Tistrella mobilis: one gene and its partner. The protein of the gene in region 1 binds, or shares a complex with, the protein of each later gene. Links are inferred from orthologs where the notes say so. Each region holds a gene or a part of one and is shown in the gene's direction. Other genes may lie near its edges. The genes, in order: metK and groL.

Region 1 (4,363 bases):
CGGGTGCTGTTCCTGGCCGTCGCCTGGATCGTGGCCGAATGGCTGCGCGGCCATATCCTGACGGGATTTCCCTGGAATCTGATCGGCGCCTCTGCCCTTGCCGTCCCGGCCCTGGCGCAGGGGGCTGCAATCGTCGGCACCTATGGCATGGGTCTGCTCGCCGTTGCCGTCTTTGCGGCCCCGGCGCTGCTACTGATCCGGGGGCAGGAGGACCGGCGGCCGGCACTGATGACCGGCGGCCTGATTCTGGCGGTGCTGCTGGGGACGGGCGTGTGGGGTACCCTGCGCCTCGAAACCCATCAGACAGCAACGGTGCCGGGGGTAAAGCTCCGCCTCGTCCAGGCAGCGATCGACCAGAAGGAAAAGTGGCGGGGCGGAATGAAGGCGCAGCATCTGCGCACCCATCTCGATCTGACCCGGGGGCCGGGCTTCGCCACCGTCACTGACGTGATCTGGCCTGAAACCGCGATCGGCTACTATCCCCAGCAGGAAGCCGAGATCCGCGAGGTGCTGGCCCGTGCCGTGCCGCCAGGCGGGTTACTGATAACGGGTGCGCCCCGCGTGGAGTGGACGCCGCCTCCGGCCGGATCGCCCCCGGGAACTGAACCGCAGCCGCGGGTGTTCAATTCGGTCATGGCGATCGATGATCAGGCACGGATCCTGGGCGTCTACGACAAGGCGCATCTGGTCCCCTTCGGCGAATACGTACCGTTGCGCGAGCTAAACCCCTTCCCGAAGCTCACGGCTGGTAGCATCGACTTCACCCCCGGACCGGGGCCGGCGACGTTGGCGCTGCCTGGCCTGCCGCCGGTGAGCCCGCTGATCTGCTATGAGGCGATCTTTCCAGGGGAGGTGACGGCGGGCGCCGCCACCATCCTTCGGCCTGGCTTTTTGCTGAATGTCACCAATGACGGCTGGTTCGGCCTGACGGCCGGGCCACATCAGCATTTTGCCTCGGCGCGGCTGCGGAGTATTGAGGAAGGCTTGCCGCTCGTGCGTGCGGCGAATAACGGCATTTCCGCGATTGTCGATCCGCTGGGGCGGGTCATCGCCTTGCTGGAGCTGGATCGCCGGGGCGTCCTGGACGGGCCGCTGCCGACCGCCCTGCCTCCGACCCTTTATGCCCGTGTCGGTGACGGATCGGTTGCGGTAGTGGGGCTGATCGTTCTGGTGCTCGCTTTTCTCCTTCGCGTTCCACGGAGGAGAAATTGAGGGTGGCTGCATATCTTCCGGATTGAGGAGCGACGTCTTTCGCGTGTGGCGGGTCTGACCGGACGGCGCCGGATCGCATGCCGGTTGTTCGGCTACCTGTCGACGCCGTGGCGCCGGAGCCGGCAATCGGAGCGTGGGCCACATGTCATCAAAGGCGAGTAGGCCTTGCAATGCAACCCGGAATGCGCGTTTCGGGAATTGCGATGCGCGCGCCGGGGTTGACCCATGCCATGGCGTGATGTCATCTATCCGCCTGACAAACGGGCCGGAATTGAAGGCAGCCGTGAGCGAGGAGGGATGAAACGGATGGCGACGCGACTGAACCCAATTGATGCCCATGTCGGTGGCCGGGTGCGGCTCCGCCGCCAGCTCATGGGGCTTAGCCAGGAAAAGCTGGGGCAGCGGGTCGGCCTGACGTTCCAGCAGATTCAGAAATACGAGCGTGGGGCAAACCGTATTGGTGCCGGCCGCTTGTTCCTGATCGCGCATGCACTCAATGTTCCGGTGTCGTTCTTTTACGAAGACGTTGGAACGGTGACGGCCGAAGAAGGCTCTGACGGCATCGACGACGGGTTCGACTGGCTGGTCATGGATGGACCCGAAGCGCAGACCCTGGCCTTCAATTTCTCTCGCATCCGCGACCCGCGTGCGCGTGCGCGGGTCGTCGAACTGGCCCGAACCATCAGTGACGGCCTTGCGACCGCCTCCCAAAAAAGCGCTCTTGATTCCGACGTCGCACCGTGAAAGTTTCATCTGACGACGAAGTTGAAACTTCCGCGTGAATATGTAGGGTGTCGATAGCGCACCCGGCGTAGGCGTGGATGTCGCTACATCGTCCGTGGTCGGATTTGTGCCGCTTGCCGCCACGTTAAACAGTGCGCTAAGTGGGCTTGGTGGTGCGCGGTCGCGTCATCTGCCGAGAACCCAGACGCACGGAGTCCTTAAACTGGCACCGGCGCGGTTGCCGCCCGCACTGGTGCCCGGACCGCGGATTCCGAGTTCGTGGTCCGTCGTCGGTTCTTGAGGGGTTGAACACGCGCCATGGCCCGCAGCAACTATCTTTTTACGAGCGAATCCGTCTCCGAAGGACATCCGGACAAGATCTGTGATCGGATTTCGGATGCGGTGCTTGATCATCTGCTTGCCGCAGACCCGTATTCCCGCGTCGCATGCGAGACGCTCGCCACCACCAACCGCGTGGTGATCGCAGGCGAGATCCGCTCGCACGGCGACACGTCTCCGGCAACGATCGAGCGTGTCGCCAGAGAGGTGATCCGCGACATCGGCTACGAACAGGACGGCTTTCACTGGAACACGGCGAAGGTCGAGGTCCTGCTGCATGAACAGTCGGCTGACATCGCCATGGGCGTGGATGCCACGGGCAACAAGGACGAGGGTGCCGGCGACCAGGGTATCATGTTCGGCTATGCCTGCCGCGAGACCGATGCGCTGATGCCGGCGCCGATCCATTATGCCCACACCATCCTGCGCAACCTGCGCACGGCCCGCCGTTCGGGCGATATCTCGGTGCTCGGCCCCGATGCCAAGAGCCAGGTAACGCTGGAATATGTGGACGGCAAGCCGGTCCGCGCGACCTCGATCGTGCTGTCGACCCAGCATCTGGCATCGGCGTCGCAGGAGGATGTCCGCGCGGCCGTCCTGCCGGTGATCGAGGCCTCGCTGCCGTCCGGCTGGATGTGCGACGATGCCGGGCTCTACATCAACCCGACCGGCAACTTCGTGATCGGCGGTCCCGACGGTGATGCCGGCCTCACCGGCCGCAAGATCATCGTCGACACCTATGGTGGTGCCGCTCCTCATGGCGGCGGCGCATTCTCGGGCAAGGATCCCACCAAAGTCGACCGCTCGGCTGCCTATGCCGCACGCTATCTGGCGAAGAATGTGGTGGCAGCCGGCCTTGCCGATCGCTGCACCATTCAGCTTGCCTATGCGATCGGCGTCTCGCACCCGCTGTCGGTCTATGTCGATACCTACGGCACCGGCCAGGTCGACGAGGCTAAGCTTGAGAAGGCGCTCCGCGAAGCGATGAACCTGACGCCCCGTGGCATTCGCGAACATCTGAAGCTGAACCGGCCGATTTTCGGCCGGACGGCGGCCTATGGTCATTTCGGCCGTGACCCCGAGGCCGATGGCGGCTTCTCGTGGGAGAAGACCGACCTCGCCGACACGATCAAGCAGCTTGTGCTCTGATCCCCATTCGTGCGATCAGCGGGGCGGCGGCCGGCAACGGCCGCCGCCCCGTTGCGTTTTCGACCCGATCTTCAGCCGCAAGCCGGACCCGTGCCGACGATGACCAGCGCCGACGATACCCGGACCACCGGGACCGAGACCGCAGCGGATGCTGCCGGTGAGAGCATGGGCCGCCGCCATTTTGGCCGGCGGGTGGGGCGTCCGCTCAAGGCCGGGCGCAGCCGGGCAATGGAAGAAACCCTGCCCGAGCTGGCGATCGATCTGCCGGAGCCGGGCACGCAACTGGACCCCGCCCGGCTGTTCGATCGGCCGATGCGCGAAATCGCAGTCGAGATCGGCTTTGGCGGCGGCGAGCATCTGATTGCCCGGGCCGAGGCCGAGCCGGATACCGGCTTCATCGGCTGCGAGCCCTATATCGGGGGTATGTCGGCCTTCCTGGTGGAGCTGGAGCGTCGCGGCCTGCGCAATGTCCGGGTGCTGGGCGATGATGCGGCAAAGCTGCTCGATGCCCTGCCCGATGCCTCGCTTGCCCGCGTTTATCTGCTGTTTTCCGACCCCTGGCCCAAGCGTCGCCACAATAAGCGCCGCTTCATCCAGACGGAGACGGTCGCAGGTCTCGCCCGGGTGATCCGGCCGGGCGGCCGGCTGATCGCAGCCACCGACCACACCGATCTTTGTGCCTGGACGCTTGCTCATGTTCGCGCCCATCCCGATTTCGTCTGGGAGGCCCGCCGGCCGGGCGACTGGCAGCGGCGGCCGGAAGGCCAGATCGAGACCCGCTATGAGGCGAAGGCCCGCGCTGCCGGGCGCGTGCCGGTGTTCATGAGTTTCCAGCGCTCTTGACCGTATCGCAGGGCGGATCTGCAACCGCTGCGCATCCCCGGGGCGGTATGCTGTGGATAAACCCCTTGCGGTTCCGCGACATATGCGTATATTGACC
Region 2 (13,085 bases), 2.6 Mb from region 1 along the record:
TGTCGCTGAACTGCTCCGCGACGAGGGCTACACCGCCCGGACGGCGCGCAACAGCGACGAGGCGCTGGCCGAGGTCGCGGCCCGGCTGCCCGATATGGTGCTGCTCGACATCTGGCTCGATGGCAGCCGGCTCGACGGTATGGGCATTCTGTCCGAGATCGTACGTGATCATCCCGGCCTGCCGGTGGTGATGTTCAGCGGTCATGGCACCATCGAGACGGCGGTCACCGCCATCCGCGAAGGTGCCTATGATTTTATCGAGAAACCCTTCAAATCAGACCGTCTGCTGCTGGTGGTGCGCAACGCCATCGAACATGCCAAGCTGCGCCGCGAGGTTGCCGACCTTAAGAAGCGTACCGGCGGTGACGCCGAGCTGATCGGCACATCGGCAGCGGTGCGTCAGCTGCGGCACACGATCGAGCGGGTCGCGCCGACCAACAGTCGCGTGCTCGTGACCGGTCCCGCCGGCGCCGGCAAGGAAGTGGCGGCCCGGCGGATCCATACGCAGTCGCGCCGTGCCGATGCTCCGTTCGTGGTGCTGAACTGCGCCATCATGACGCCCGATCGGGTGGAGGCGGAGCTGTTCGGTGCGGAGCCGGGTGCGCTCGGCCCCGACACGCCGCGTAAGCTCGGGCTGTTCGAGCAGGCACATTCCGGCACGCTGTTCCTGGACGAGGTTTCGGACCTGCCGATGGAAACCCAGGGCAAGGTGGTGCGCGCCCTGCATGAACAGCGCTTCACCCGGCTTGGCGGTGAGCGGCCGATCGAGGTGGATGTGCGGGTGGTGGCTGCCACCAACCGCGATCTGGCGAGCGAGATCCAGTCCGGCCGTTTCCGTGAAGATCTGTTCTATCGGCTGAACGTCGTGCCGCTCAAGGTGCCAAGCCTGAAAGAGCGTCGCGACGACATCCCGGAGCTGGCACGTCACTTCATGGCGCGGGCTGCCGCGATGTCAGGGCTGCCGCCGCGCAGTCTGGGCGCCGATGCGCTGGCCGTGCTTCAGGCCGGGGAATGGCCGGGCAATGTCCGTCAGCTGCGTAACGTCATCGAGTGGCTGCTGATCATGGCGCCGGGTGATGCCCAGACCGAGATCCGTGCCGAAATGCTGCCGCCGGAGCTGGGAGCGGGGGCGCCTGCCCTGGTCAATCCCTCGGAGGACGGCGAGATCATGGGCCTGCCGCTGCGCGATGCGCGCGAGGTGTTCGAGCGCAATTACCTGAAGGCCCAGGTCGCCCGTTTCAACGGCAACGTGTCGCGGACGGCGAGCTTTGTGGGTATGGAACGCTCGGCGTTGCACCGCAAGCTCAAGAGCCTCGGCATCAATACTTCATCGTAACCCACTGGCAGACCGTCGAAAGGGCAGGGCCATATGAAGGTCATCATCTGCGGCGCCGGCCAGGTGGGACACAACATCGCGCGCTCTCTGGTGCGTGAAGAGAACGACATCACCGTCATCGATCAGTCGGAAGACCTGATCCGCAAGCTGTCGGAATCGCTCGAGATCAAGGGGCTGATCGGCTATGCCTCGCATCCGGACGTGCTCGAGCAGGCGGGTGCCGCCGATGCTGATATGCTGATCGCGGTTACGGCCTCGGACGAGGTCAATATGGTCGCCTGCCAGGTGGCGCATGCGCTGTTCAACGTGCCGACCAAGATCGCGCGCGTCCGCCATCAGGGCTATCTGCAGCCGATGTGGGCGGATCTGTTCAGCCGTGAGAACCTGCCCATCGACGTGATCATCTCGCCGGAGCTGGAGGTTGCGCGGGCGATCGGCCGGCGCCTGAAGGTGCCGGGGGCGACGGATGTGATCCCGTTTGCGGGCGACCGTGTCTATCTGGTCAGCCTGAAGGCAGACGCCTCCTGCCCGGTGGTCAACACACCGCTCTCCCAGCTGACCGAGCTGTTTCCCGATCTCACCCTCCGGATCGTTTCGATCATCCGCGGGGACCGGATGATCGTGCCGACCCCGCGCGACCAGATCATTGCCGGCGATCAGATCTATTTCGTTGCCGATCGTGAGCACGTGCCGCGGGCCATGGCGATCTTCGGCTTCGAAGAGCGCGAGGCACGCCGGATCATCGTGGTGGGCGGCGGCAATATCGGCCTGTTCCTGGTCTCGCAGCTCGAAAAGCTCCAGCCGCGGCTGAACATTAAACTGATCGAGGCGGATCGCCATCGGGCGGAGCGGATCGCCGATCAGCTGACCCACAGCCTGGTGCTTTCGGGCAGCGGGCTCGACCCGGATCTGCTGGGTGATGCCAATACCGGCGGTGCCGAAACGATCGTCACCGTCACCAATGACGACGAATCCAACATTCTTTCGGCCCTGCTGGCCAAGCGCATGGGCTGCAAGCGGGCGATGGCGCTGGTCAACAACCCGACCTACCCGCCGCTGATCAGCTCTCTGGGCGTCGACGTGGTGATCAATCCGCGCGCGGTGACCGTGTCGCGGATCCTGCAGCATGTCCGCCGCGGCCGCATCCATGCGGTCTACAGTCTTCAGGACGGCGGTGGCGAAATCATCGAGGCAGATGCGCTGGAAACGTCGCCCCTGGTCGGTCGACCGCTCAGGGAAACCGGCCTGCCGCAAGGCGTTATCATTGGCGCGGTGGTCCGCGAGGGCAGGGTGATTGCCCCCGATGGCGACACGGTGATCAAGGCTCGGGACCGGATCGTGCTCTTTGCGCTGGCCGACAGCATCCGCAAAGTCGAGAAGCTGTTCTCCGTCCGCCTCGAATTCTTCTGATCCATCCCCGTTTGAACCGCCCCGACCCGGAGCCTCGCCCTCGTATGACCATGACTGCGCCTGTGACCGGGATCGACGATGCCGAGGCCTTTGCCCGGCTCGGCCGTCCCAATGCCGTGCTGTTCGACTGGGATCATACCCTGGTCGATGCCTGGGGGGCGATTCTCGCCGCCTATAACGATGTCATGATCGCCTATGACAAGCCGCCGGCCCTGACACCGGAAGAGGGGCGGCTGCGCATCCGGCGCTCGATGCGCGATACCTTTCCCGAAATCTTCGGAGACCGCTGGCAGGAGGCGGCGCTGCGTTTCAAGGCAGCCTACGCCAAGCGGCATCTCGAAACCGTGGCGGCCATGGATGGCGCCGCAGACCTGCTCGACCTGCTGGCGGGGCAGGGAATCCCGCTCGGTGTGGTCAGCAACAAGCAGGGGCCTTTTCTGCGCGCGGAGGTGGCGCATCTGGGCTGGGGGGATCGGTTCGGGGCCTTGCTGGGGGCCGGTGATGCCGCCCGTGACAAACCGGATGCGGCACCGGTCATTGAGGCCTTGGCATCGGTCGGTCGTGAAGCCGGTCCGAATGTCTGGTTTGTCGGCGATGCGCTGGTCGACATGGACTGCGCCCGGGCGGCCGGCTGCACCGGTATCCTCCTGGTCCATGACGGCACCAGCCTGGACGAGGGTGTGCTTACGCGCGCAGATCTCCGGGTTGTCGATTGCCGCCACCTGCACGACCTTGTAACTTCGGCGATGGGTCTTACCTGATCGGGCGGTCCGATATGGTATGGCTCCGGGCCGGCGTGTGATGGCACGCGGTACCCGGGCGGGGGACGCCCGGCAACCGGCTCGACAAAGATCCCGGCTAAGACCCGAAAAGCGGTCGCGGCGGCCGGGAGACAGACCAAAATCGCCGCATGATAACAAGAAGGGGTGCCTCCATGGCGTCTGAAAAGAACCAGAACCTCCAGGATGTGTTTCTGAACTACATCCGGAAGAACAAGACCCCGGTGACCGTATTCCTGGTCAACGGTGTCAAGCTTCAAGGTGTCGTGACCTGGTTCGACAACTTCTCCGTGCTGCTGCGGAGGGACGGGCACAGTCAGCTCGTGTACAAGCATGCCATCTCGACCGTCATGCCGACGGTGCCGGTCCAGCTGTTCGATGCCCAGGCTCAGGGCGATCGCGACAAGGATCACGGCGACCATTGATGGTCGAGACGGACGGGGAACACGTGCTCTGCCCGCGCGGTTCCCCTGTCCGGCAGGGTTCCCGACCAGGCCGCCGCGGTTGCGCGTGCGGCCTGTCATCGCCTTCTGGGGGCGGGGTGGCGACCGCCGGCGACATCATGTCGCAACCTTTCCTGTCCTTTGCGCCCGGCGCATGAAGGAGCGGTTTGTCCGACGATAAGATCATTTTCCGGCCCGACGGCGATCTGCCGGCCCGGGCCCTGGTTTTGCAGCCCGACGTCAAGGAGCAGCGGCGCGGTGCGCCGGCCCCGGTCGAGGATGATCCCGAAGCGGTCCGCAGCATCCGTGCGCGGCTGGAGGAAGGGGTTGCACTGACCGGCGCGCTCGGCCTGGATGTGGCCGAGGGGCTGGTGGTGCCGGTTGCGCGCATGCGGCCTTCCACCCTGCTGGGGTCGGGCAAGGTTGAGGAGATCAAGGCCAGGCTCGAAGCCGCACCGGTCGATCTGGTGGTGATGAACCGGCCGCTGACGCCCATCCAGCAGCGCAATCTGGAGAAGGCCTGGAACGTCAAGGTCATCGACCGGATCTGGCTGATTCTGGAAATTTTCGCCGACCGTGCCCGTACCCGTGAGGGGCGGCTGCAGGTCGAGCTTGCCCGCCTGGGTTATCAGCGCAGCCGTCTGGTCCGCAGCTGGACCCATCTGGAGCGGCAGCGCGGTGGCCGCGGCTTCCTCGCCGGCCCTGGTGAGACCCAGATCGAAACCGACCGCCGGATCATCGACGACAAGATGGCCAAGCTGAAGCTTCAGCTCGCCGAAGTCGTCCGCACCCGGGAACTGCATCGCAAGAAGCGCCGCGAGGTGCCCTATCCGGTGGTGGCCCTGGTCGGCTATACCAATGCCGGTAAGTCGACGCTGTTCAATCGTGTCACCGGTGCCTCGGTGATGGCGAAAGACATGCTGTTCGCCACGCTGGACCCGACCATGCGGGCGCTCGATCTGCCCTCCGGCCGGCGGGTGATCCTGTCCGACACCGTGGGTTTCGTCTCCGAGCTGCCGACCGGCCTGATCGCCGCTTTCCGGGCGACGCTTGAAGAGGTGCGCGAGGCGGCGTTGATCATTCATGTCCGCGACATCGCCGATCCCGATACCGGTGCACAGCGGCGCGACGTACTCCATGTGCTGGGCGAACTGGGCATGGGGCATCGCCTTGCCGATGACGTGCTCGAATTCCGCAACAAACTCGACATGCTGGAAGGCGAGGCGCGGGAGCGGGTGCTGAACGAGGCGTCGCGCGCAGAAGATGCCGTTGCGGGCTCGGCCCTCTCCGGCGAGGGGCTCGACCGGTTGTTCGCCGCAATCGACGCCCGGCTCGCGGTCGGTGACGAGCTTGCCCATTTCGACGTGCCGCATTCGGACGGCCAGGCCCTGGCCTGGCTTTATGCCCATGGCGAGATTGCGGAGCGGGAAGACGACGAAGCGGTCGCCCATGTCGCCGTCCGCCTGAAACCCCAGGATCTGAGCCGGTTCCAGGCCCGCTGGCCGCATCTCTCGCCGTCGGTGTCGCCCGCGTGATTTTTTTGGGCCCGGAGCTCTTGAACGATTTGCTAGCACTCTTACCTGAGGAGTGCTAAACAGCCCGTGCAGGTCCGGCCCATCCGGGAGAGCCTGAACGGGCCGGGCACATCCTCAGAAATCGCTCAGACTGGAGAGTACTCATGGCGATTCGTCCGCTGCATGATCGCGTCGTTGTGCGCCCGATCGAGCAGGAGCAGAAGACGGCCGGCGGCATCATCATCCCCGACACCGCCAAGGAGAAGCCGCAGCAGGGCGAAGTCATTGCGGTCGGCAATGGCGTCCGCGGCGAGGACGGCAAGGTTGTGGCGCTCGACGTGAAGGTCGGCGACCGCGTCCTCTACGGCAAGTGGTCGGGCACCGAGGTGAAGGTCGACGGCCAGGACGTCCTGATCCTGAAGGAGCAGGACATCTTCGGCGTGATCGAGGGCTGATCCCTCCTTCGTCGTGCATCCGGTTCCGCATTCGCCGGACCAAATTTCGTGACCAGGGACCGGGATGGCCGCCAGGCGGGTCCCATCCCCTGACCACACCAGAGCTTTTGAGGAAGAACCATGGCTGCCAAGGAAATCAAGTTTGGTAACGACGCGCGCGTGAAGATTCAGCGCGGTGTCGACGCCCTGGCCAATGCCGTGAAGGTGACGCTGGGCCCGAAGGGCCGCAACGTCGTGATCGAGAAGTCCTTCGGCGCGCCGCGCATCACCAAGGACGGTGTCTCGGTCGCCAAGGAAATCGAGCTGTCGGACAAGTTCGAGAACATGGGCGCGCAGTTGGTTCGCGAGGTTGCCTCGAAGACCGCTGACAACGCCGGTGACGGCACCACCACCGCCACCGTTCTCGCCCAGGCGATCTTCAACGAGGGCCTGAAGGCCGTCGCCGCCGGCATGAACCCGATGGACCTGAAGCGCGGCATCGACCAGGCCGTCGCCAAGGTCGTCGAGACCCTGAAGTCGCGCGCCAACCCGATCAACACCTCGGACGAGATTGCCCAGGTCGGCACCATTTCGGCCAATGGCGAGCGTGAGATCGGCGAGATGATCGCCGAGGCCATGCAGAAGGTCGGCAAGGAAGGCGTGATCACGGTCGAAGAGGCGAAGAGCCTGCTGACCGAGCTGGATGTCGTCGAGGGCATGCAGTTCGACCGTGGCTACGTGTCGCCGTACTTCGTGACCAACGCGGAGAAGATGGAAGCGGAACTCGACAGCCCGCTGATCCTTCTCTACGAGAAGAAGCTCTCCAGCCTTCAGCCGATGCTGCCGGTCCTCGAGGCCGTCGTGCAGCAGAACCGTCCGCTGCTGATCATCGCCGAGGACGTCGAGGGCGAGGCCCTGGCGACCCTGGTCGTGAACAAGCTGCGCGGCGGGCTGCGCGTCGCCGCCGTCAAGGCGCCGGGCTTCGGCGATCGCCGCAAGGCCATGCTGCAGGACATCGCGATCCTGACCGGCGGCCAGGTGATCTCTGAAGATCTGGGCATCAAGCTGGAGACGGTCACCGTCGACATGCTGGGCACTGCCAAGACCGTTCGCATCACCAAGGACGACACCACCATCGTCGACGGTGCGGGCGAGAAGGAGGAGATCCAGGGTCGCGTCGCGCAGATCAAGGCGCAGATCGAGGAGACCACCTCGGACTACGACCGTGAGAAGCTGCAGGAGCGTCTGGCGAAGCTGGCCGGCGGCGTCGCGGTGATCCGCGTCGGCGGCGCCACCGAGACCGAGGTGAAGGAGCGCAAGGACCGCGTCGACGACGCGCTGCATGCGACCCGCGCTGCGGTCGAAGAGGGCATCGTGCCGGGCGGCGGCACTGCGCTGCTCTACGCCACCAAGGCGCTTGAAGGCCTGGCCGGTGCGAATGCCGACCAGACCACCGGCATCGACATCGTCCGTCGCGCCCTGACCCGTCCGGTGCGTCAGATCGCCGACAATGCCGGCGTCGATGGCGCCGTCGTGGCCGGTAAGCTGGCCGAGAGCGACGACACCAACTGGGGCTTCGACGCGCAGAAGGGCGAGTACACCGACCTGGTCAAGGCCGGCATCATCGACCCGGTGAAGGTTGTCCGCAGCGCGCTGCAGGATGCCGCGTCGGTTGTCGGTCTGCTGATCACCACCGAGGCCATGGTCGCCGAGAAGCCCGAGAAGAAGGACGCTGCTCCGGCCGGTGGCATGGGCGGCATGGGTGGCATGGGCGGTATGGACTTCTGATCCAACCGATACCAGCCGACCCGATCTTCGGATCGACGGCCTATATCGACGGAGGCTGCAGTCCCGGAAACGGGGCTGCGGCCTTTTCTTTTTTCAGCTAAGTGGTTATCGGCTGATTTCCCGGCAAGAAAAACCCGCCCCGATCGTATCGGGGCGGGCGGTGCCGTGGCGGGTGGTGTCCGGCTCAGCCGCGCTTCACCGCAAAGGCGTTGAAGGCCTGCATGACCGGCATCAGCTCCAGCACGTTGATGTTGACGTGCCGGGGGGTTTTGCTGACCCAGTGGATGACGTTTGCGATGTCGTCGGCGCTCATCGGCGTCATGCCTTCATAGACCTTGGCGGCCCGTTCTTTGTCGCCGCCGAAGCGTACGGTGCTGAACTCGGTATCCGCCATGCCCGGCTCGATGCTGGTGACGCGGACATTCGCTCCCAGCAGATCGGCGCGCAGATTCAGCGAGAACTGGTGCACGAAGGCCTTGGTGCCGCCATAGACATTGCCGCCCGGATAGGGATAGGTGCCGGCCACCGAGCCCAGATTGATGATGTGGCCGCGATCGCGAGCGACCATCCCCGGCAGCATCGCCCGGGTCATATAGGTCAGGCCCTTGATATTGGTGTCGATCATCGTGTCCCAGTCGTCGAGATCGGCGCTGGGGGCGGGGTTGAGGCCGAGGGCGAGGCCGGCATTGTTGATCAGCACGTCGACGGCGTCGAAGGGGGCGGGCAGGGCGGCCATGGCTTCTTCCACGGCCTTGCGATCGCGCACGTCGAGGGTGACGACATGCACCTCGCCGCCGAGTTCGGCTTTCAGCGCTTCAAGACGCTCGGTACGGCGCCCGACCAGCACCAGACGGTCGCCGGAGGCGGCATAGGCGCGGGCGAGGGCAGCGCCGAATCCGGCGGTGGCGCCGGTGATCAGGACGGTCAGGCGGTCGGACATCACGTCGTCTCCTTGTCTTCTGGTCCGGGGGAGTCTTGAGCTGTGCGGGCGGCTTCGGCTTCTGAAGCCTTGACGGCCTGCCAGAGCGCTTCCAGCCGGTCGGCATCAACCGGTCTGCCGCCTTCTTCAGGGGCGAGCCTGGTTTCGAGGGCCCGAAAGCGCCGCTCGAACTTGGCATCGGCCCGGCGCAGGGCATCTTCGGGATCAAGATGAAGTTTGCGGGCCAGCTGAGCCACGCTGAACAGAAGGTCGCCGACCTCTTCCCGCACGGCATCGTCATGGCCTGCCGTCATGGCCTCACGCAGCTCCGCCGTCTCTTCGGCGACCTTGTCGAGCACATCCCGGGCGTCGGGCCAGTCGAAACCGATCCGGGCCGCGCGCTTGCCGAGCTTGGCGGCGCGCATCAGTGCCGGCATGGCGCGGCCGACATCATCCAGCAGGCTGGGGGAGGCGGCATCGGCGCGGGCGGCCTTGGCAGCGCGTTCCTCGGCTTTGATATCCTCCCAGCGCCGCCGCACGGCATCCTGGTCGGCGCCGCCCTCCCGGGTAAAAACATGAGGGTGCCGGCGGATCATCTTGGTCACGATCGCCTCGACCACATCCGGGAAGGCGAAGGCGCCGGCTTCTTCGGCCATGCGGGCGTGAAACACCACCTGAAGCAGCAGGTCGCCCAGTTCGTCGACAAGATCTGCCATGGAGCCGCGGTCGATGGCGTCTGCGACCTCGTAGGCTTCCTCGATCGTATAGGGCGCGATGGTCGAGAAATCCTGGGCAACATCCCAGGGGCAGCCGGTTTGAGGATCGCGCAGCCTTGCCATGACCCGAAGCAGGGCCCGGATGTCGCGGCGGTCCATGGCTGCATCATCGGGCAGGGCGGTGCTGGGCGGGGCAGCGTCCGTCATCGGGCGGCTTCCATCTGGATGGAGGGGCGGCTTCGGCCGTGTCGGGCCTCTTTCATACCGCCGCCGCCGCCCCGGGTCCATGATGAACCACCGCAGGTCCATCCCGTGGATTTCCGCACGGGTCAGACCTGCCGTGCGTTTCAGGCGGCTTCTGCCGCCTCTGCCTTCAGTTCCGAGACGATCGAGAACGACCGCCGGCGGAGATCCTGGTCATAGATCGCGGCATTGATCATGACCTCATTCGCTCCGGTCAGTCCGATCAGCCGCTCCAGTCCCTTGCGCACGGTCTCGCGGCCACCGATGACCGAGGCCCCGAGGAAATCCTCGACGGCGCGGGCCTCGTGCACCGACCAGAGCGCATCCATGTCGTCCACCGGCGGTGCCAGTGGCTGCATATCGTTGCGGATCAGGTTCAGCACATGCTGCTTGGCCGAGGTCGACAGATAGTCGGCCTCATCGTCGGATTCGGCGGCGATGACATTGGTGCCGATCATGGCGTAGGGAGCCCGCAGCGTCTCGGACGGCTCGAAGGCCCGGCGATAGATCGCCAGCGCTTCCAGCATGTAGCGCGGTGCGAACTGGCCGGCGAAGGCAAAGGGCAGGCCGAGCTTGCCGGCAAGGCGTGCGCTGAAATCGCTGGAGCCGAGCAGCCAGATCGGCACCTCAAGGCCCTCACCCGGAATGGCGCGCACCCGGCGCGGCGACGACGATTCTGGCTTTGCCAGGAAACCGCGCAGTTCCATCAGCAGGGCAGGGAAGTCCTCGGGCCGGCCGGCCAGATCGCGGCGCAGCGCCCGGGCGGTCAGCCCGTCTGTCCCGGGAGCCCGGCCGAGGCCCAGGTCGATACGGCCCGGATAAAGGCTTTCAAGCGTGCCGAACTGTTCAGCCACAATCAAGGGGGCGTGGTTGGGCAGCATGATGCCGCCAGATCCGACGCGAATCCGGCGCGTGCCTCCGGCAATATGGCCGATGAGGATGACGGTCGCGGAACTGGCCACGCCGGGAATGTTGTGGTGTTCCGCCAGCCAGTAGCGGGTATAGCCCAGCTCGTCGACATGGCGGGCGAGGGCGAGGCTGTCGGCATAGCTCTGGGCAATCGGATGGCCGGCCCTGATCGGCGACAGGTCCAGTACGGAGATCCGGGTTTGGGCAAGAAGGCTCATGGAATGCGGGCTCCCGGTCGGGTTCGGGTGGTCCGGTCTATATAAGACCGATTCAGTCGGGATTGCACCTGTTGCGTTGCATGGAGGCCGGCTTGTTTATGTTGTACGCACCTGGACCAGCGACTCGTCCGCAATCTCAGGCCCGGCCCGGGCTTCGTCCCTCCGAGCAGGACGGAGATCCGGCTCGTCTGGTTCGGCTGGCACCCGGGCTTAAAACCGCGCCCTTCCGGGGATTTATCAAAGTCGCATAAGCAACATTATGGAAAATGACATTGGAGTTACGGCCGGAGCGACAACACGACACATGGCCTGATGGACCGGTGCCTTATCTTGATGCATTCTGCCGCGTCCCGCTGCCAGCCGGTGTGGGACCAGGACGCAAGGGATCGATATGACCGACCTCCGACACGGGACAGCGATTCCCAACTGGTATCGCGCCGAAGATCACTTTTTCACGGCGATCAGTGTACAGCGCGAAGCCTTCGGCTCCAAGGTTCGGGCTTATGTCACCGGCGTGGAGACCGGCGGCCTGAACCTGCTGTCGCTGCATCTGCCGGCTGCGGCACCGGACGCAGCGGCCGAACACGGAGTTGCCTTCATGGCCGGCTCCGGCCTGCCCTTCTCGCTTGCGCTGCCCGAAGACCGCGTACCAGTCTATGAGGCCTGGGCCGCCGGCTACGGGCTGACGCCGTCCGGAATGACGACGGCGATGATGATAGATCCTGCGAACCGGCAGCATCGATGCAAGACGGCCGGGACGGATCTCACGATCCGGGCGATTGATGATCTGGATGTCTGGGGCCGCCCGTTGGCTGAAGCCTTCGGCGGCGGGCCCGAGGCTTCACGGCAGTATCGCGAGCGCCATAAGGCGGCCCGGCATGCCGGGCATCGGCTGGTTCACCTGACCGGTTTTGTCGACGGCGAACCGGTGTGCTCGGCGACTTTGTCCATGGCCGGCAGAATCGCCCGACTCGACGACGTCGGCACATTGCCGGCCTGGCAGGGGCGCGGATATGGCAGCCGGCTGGTCGATCATGCCCTGCACCTGATGGAGATGCGGGGCGCCCTCGCCTGCTGTCTGGAGGCATCGGTCGACGGTGCGTCGCTCTACACCCGCGCCGGCTTTTCCGAACTGTTCCGCATCATGATCTTTGCCGGTGACGATGCCTGAGTGGACAAAAAAAGCCGGGAAACGGTGAACCGCTTCCCGGCCAAGTCACTTCCGCATCGGCGACCGATCCGGGGGCAACCGGATCGGGTGGGCAAGGCTTCCGGCCGTCAGGGCGGACGGGGCGGAAGCAGACCGGCACGAGACGTGGGCAGGGTCGAAATGGCCGTGCCGGCCGGTGTCAGCGAAGTGCCAGGGGTCTCGAGGACAACTTCGCCGAACGTCGTGTCATCGGGCTGTGCGGGGGCAGGCAGCCCGATGAAAAATCAGAACAATTCTTCCTCGCCGCCGAAGAAGTCGCCCCCCTCGTCGGCCATCATGTCGGCCGCGGGATCAAGCTCCTCGGGCATGGCTTCAGTGGCAGCTGCCATGGCTTCATCCGGCGCCAGCATGCCGGCGATCATGTTGCCGAGCACCACGCCGCCGGCGACACCCATGGCGGTCTGCGCTGCACCGGCCAGGAAGCCGCCGCCGGAGCGCTGCGGCTGTGCGCCCCACGGCGCCCCGCCCGGCTGCTGGCCATATCCCGGCTGCTGCTGACCGTAACCCTGCTGACCATAGGCCTGGCGGGGCTGCGGCTGCTGAGCCTGGCGGCTGCCGCCGCCGAACAGACCGGAAAGGAACCCGCCGCCCGAAGCGGGCCGGCTGGCCAGTTGCTGTTCCAGTTCCTGAATGCGGGCCTGCGCCGCGTTCAGCGCATGCTCCTGAATGACGATGGTCTGCGCCATGTAGTAGGGCGAGCCGGGCTGCGCGTCGACGCGCTGACGGATGAACTGCTCTGCCTCGGCATCACGCGCGCCGGCGCTGCGTTCGACCTGGCCGAGTTTGGCAAAGAGGTCGTCGATGGCTTTGCGGTCCTGGGCGTCCATGACGTGTCTGTTCCCGTGATGACGGATGACGTGTGATGATAGTCGTGAGGTGGTCGTCTTCGCCTTATGCGCGAGGTGCCGACGACACCCCTGCCCTCCGGCACCGGGCGGAGGTCTGTCGACCCCCTGCCCCGGCGCCGACAGTCGTCACTCCTCGCGCTGGCCGGTGAGGCTCAGCAGCAGCTGGAAGAGGTTGACGAAGTTCAGATAGAGCGAGAGCGCACCGAACACGGCCAGCTTCTGGCTCGACTCATGGTCCCAGCTCTCGGAATACTGCTCCTTGATCGACTGGGTGTCCCAGGCGGTCAGGCCGACGAAGACCAGCACGCCCGCCACCGA

Evidence for each region.
Region 2: the proteins of metK (region 1) and groL are in contact, whole or in part, in a cryo-EM structure (PDB 8P4O), measured with the Escherichia coli proteins. The link is inferred for Tistrella mobilis from one-to-one orthologs.

Annotation. Positions count from the first base shown.
Region 1 is NZ_CP121017.1:4,885,840-4,890,202, forward strand. What follows is about bases 1,515-4,338. They hold metK (methionine adenosyltransferase), read left to right. Parts: upstream 1,515-2,253; coding sequence 2,254-3,423; downstream 3,424-4,338. Other genes in these bases: P7L68_RS27665 (helix-turn-helix domain-containing protein), read left to right, coding at 1,519-1,956; P7L68_RS27675 (tRNA (guanosine(46)-N(7))-methyltransferase TrmB), read left to right, coding at 3,523-4,266. Outside these bases: lnt (apolipoprotein N-acyltransferase), read left to right, coding at 1-1,212. UniProt on the Escherichia coli protein: Catalyzes the formation of S-adenosylmethionine (AdoMet) from methionine and ATP.
Region 2 is NZ_CP121017.1:2,327,304-2,340,388, reverse strand. Bases 5,442-8,380 are described here. They hold groL (chaperonin GroEL), read left to right. Parts: upstream 5,442-6,057; coding sequence 6,058-7,704; downstream 7,705-8,380. Other genes in these bases: P7L68_RS16355 (SDR family oxidoreductase), read right to left, coding at 7,889-8,380; groES (co-chaperone GroES), read left to right, coding at 5,647-5,937; hflX (GTPase HflX), read left to right, coding at 5,442-5,503. In the rest of the region: P7L68_RS16390 (sigma-54-dependent transcriptional regulator), read left to right, coding at 1-1,336; Trk system potassium transporter TrkA, read left to right, coding at 1,370-2,746; P7L68_RS16380 (HAD family hydrolase), read left to right, coding at 2,791-3,507; RNA chaperone Hfq, read left to right, coding at 3,681-3,950; more of hflX, read left to right, coding at 4,136-5,441; more of P7L68_RS16355, read right to left, coding at 8,381-8,644; mazG (nucleoside triphosphate pyrophosphohydrolase), read right to left, coding at 8,644-9,546; P7L68_RS16345 (LLM class flavin-dependent oxidoreductase), read right to left, coding at 9,687-10,709; P7L68_RS16340 (GNAT family N-acetyltransferase), read left to right, coding at 11,101-11,880; P7L68_RS16335 (DUF2076 domain-containing protein), read right to left, coding at 12,144-12,746; P7L68_RS16330 (Bax inhibitor-1/YccA family protein), read right to left, coding at 12,894-13,085.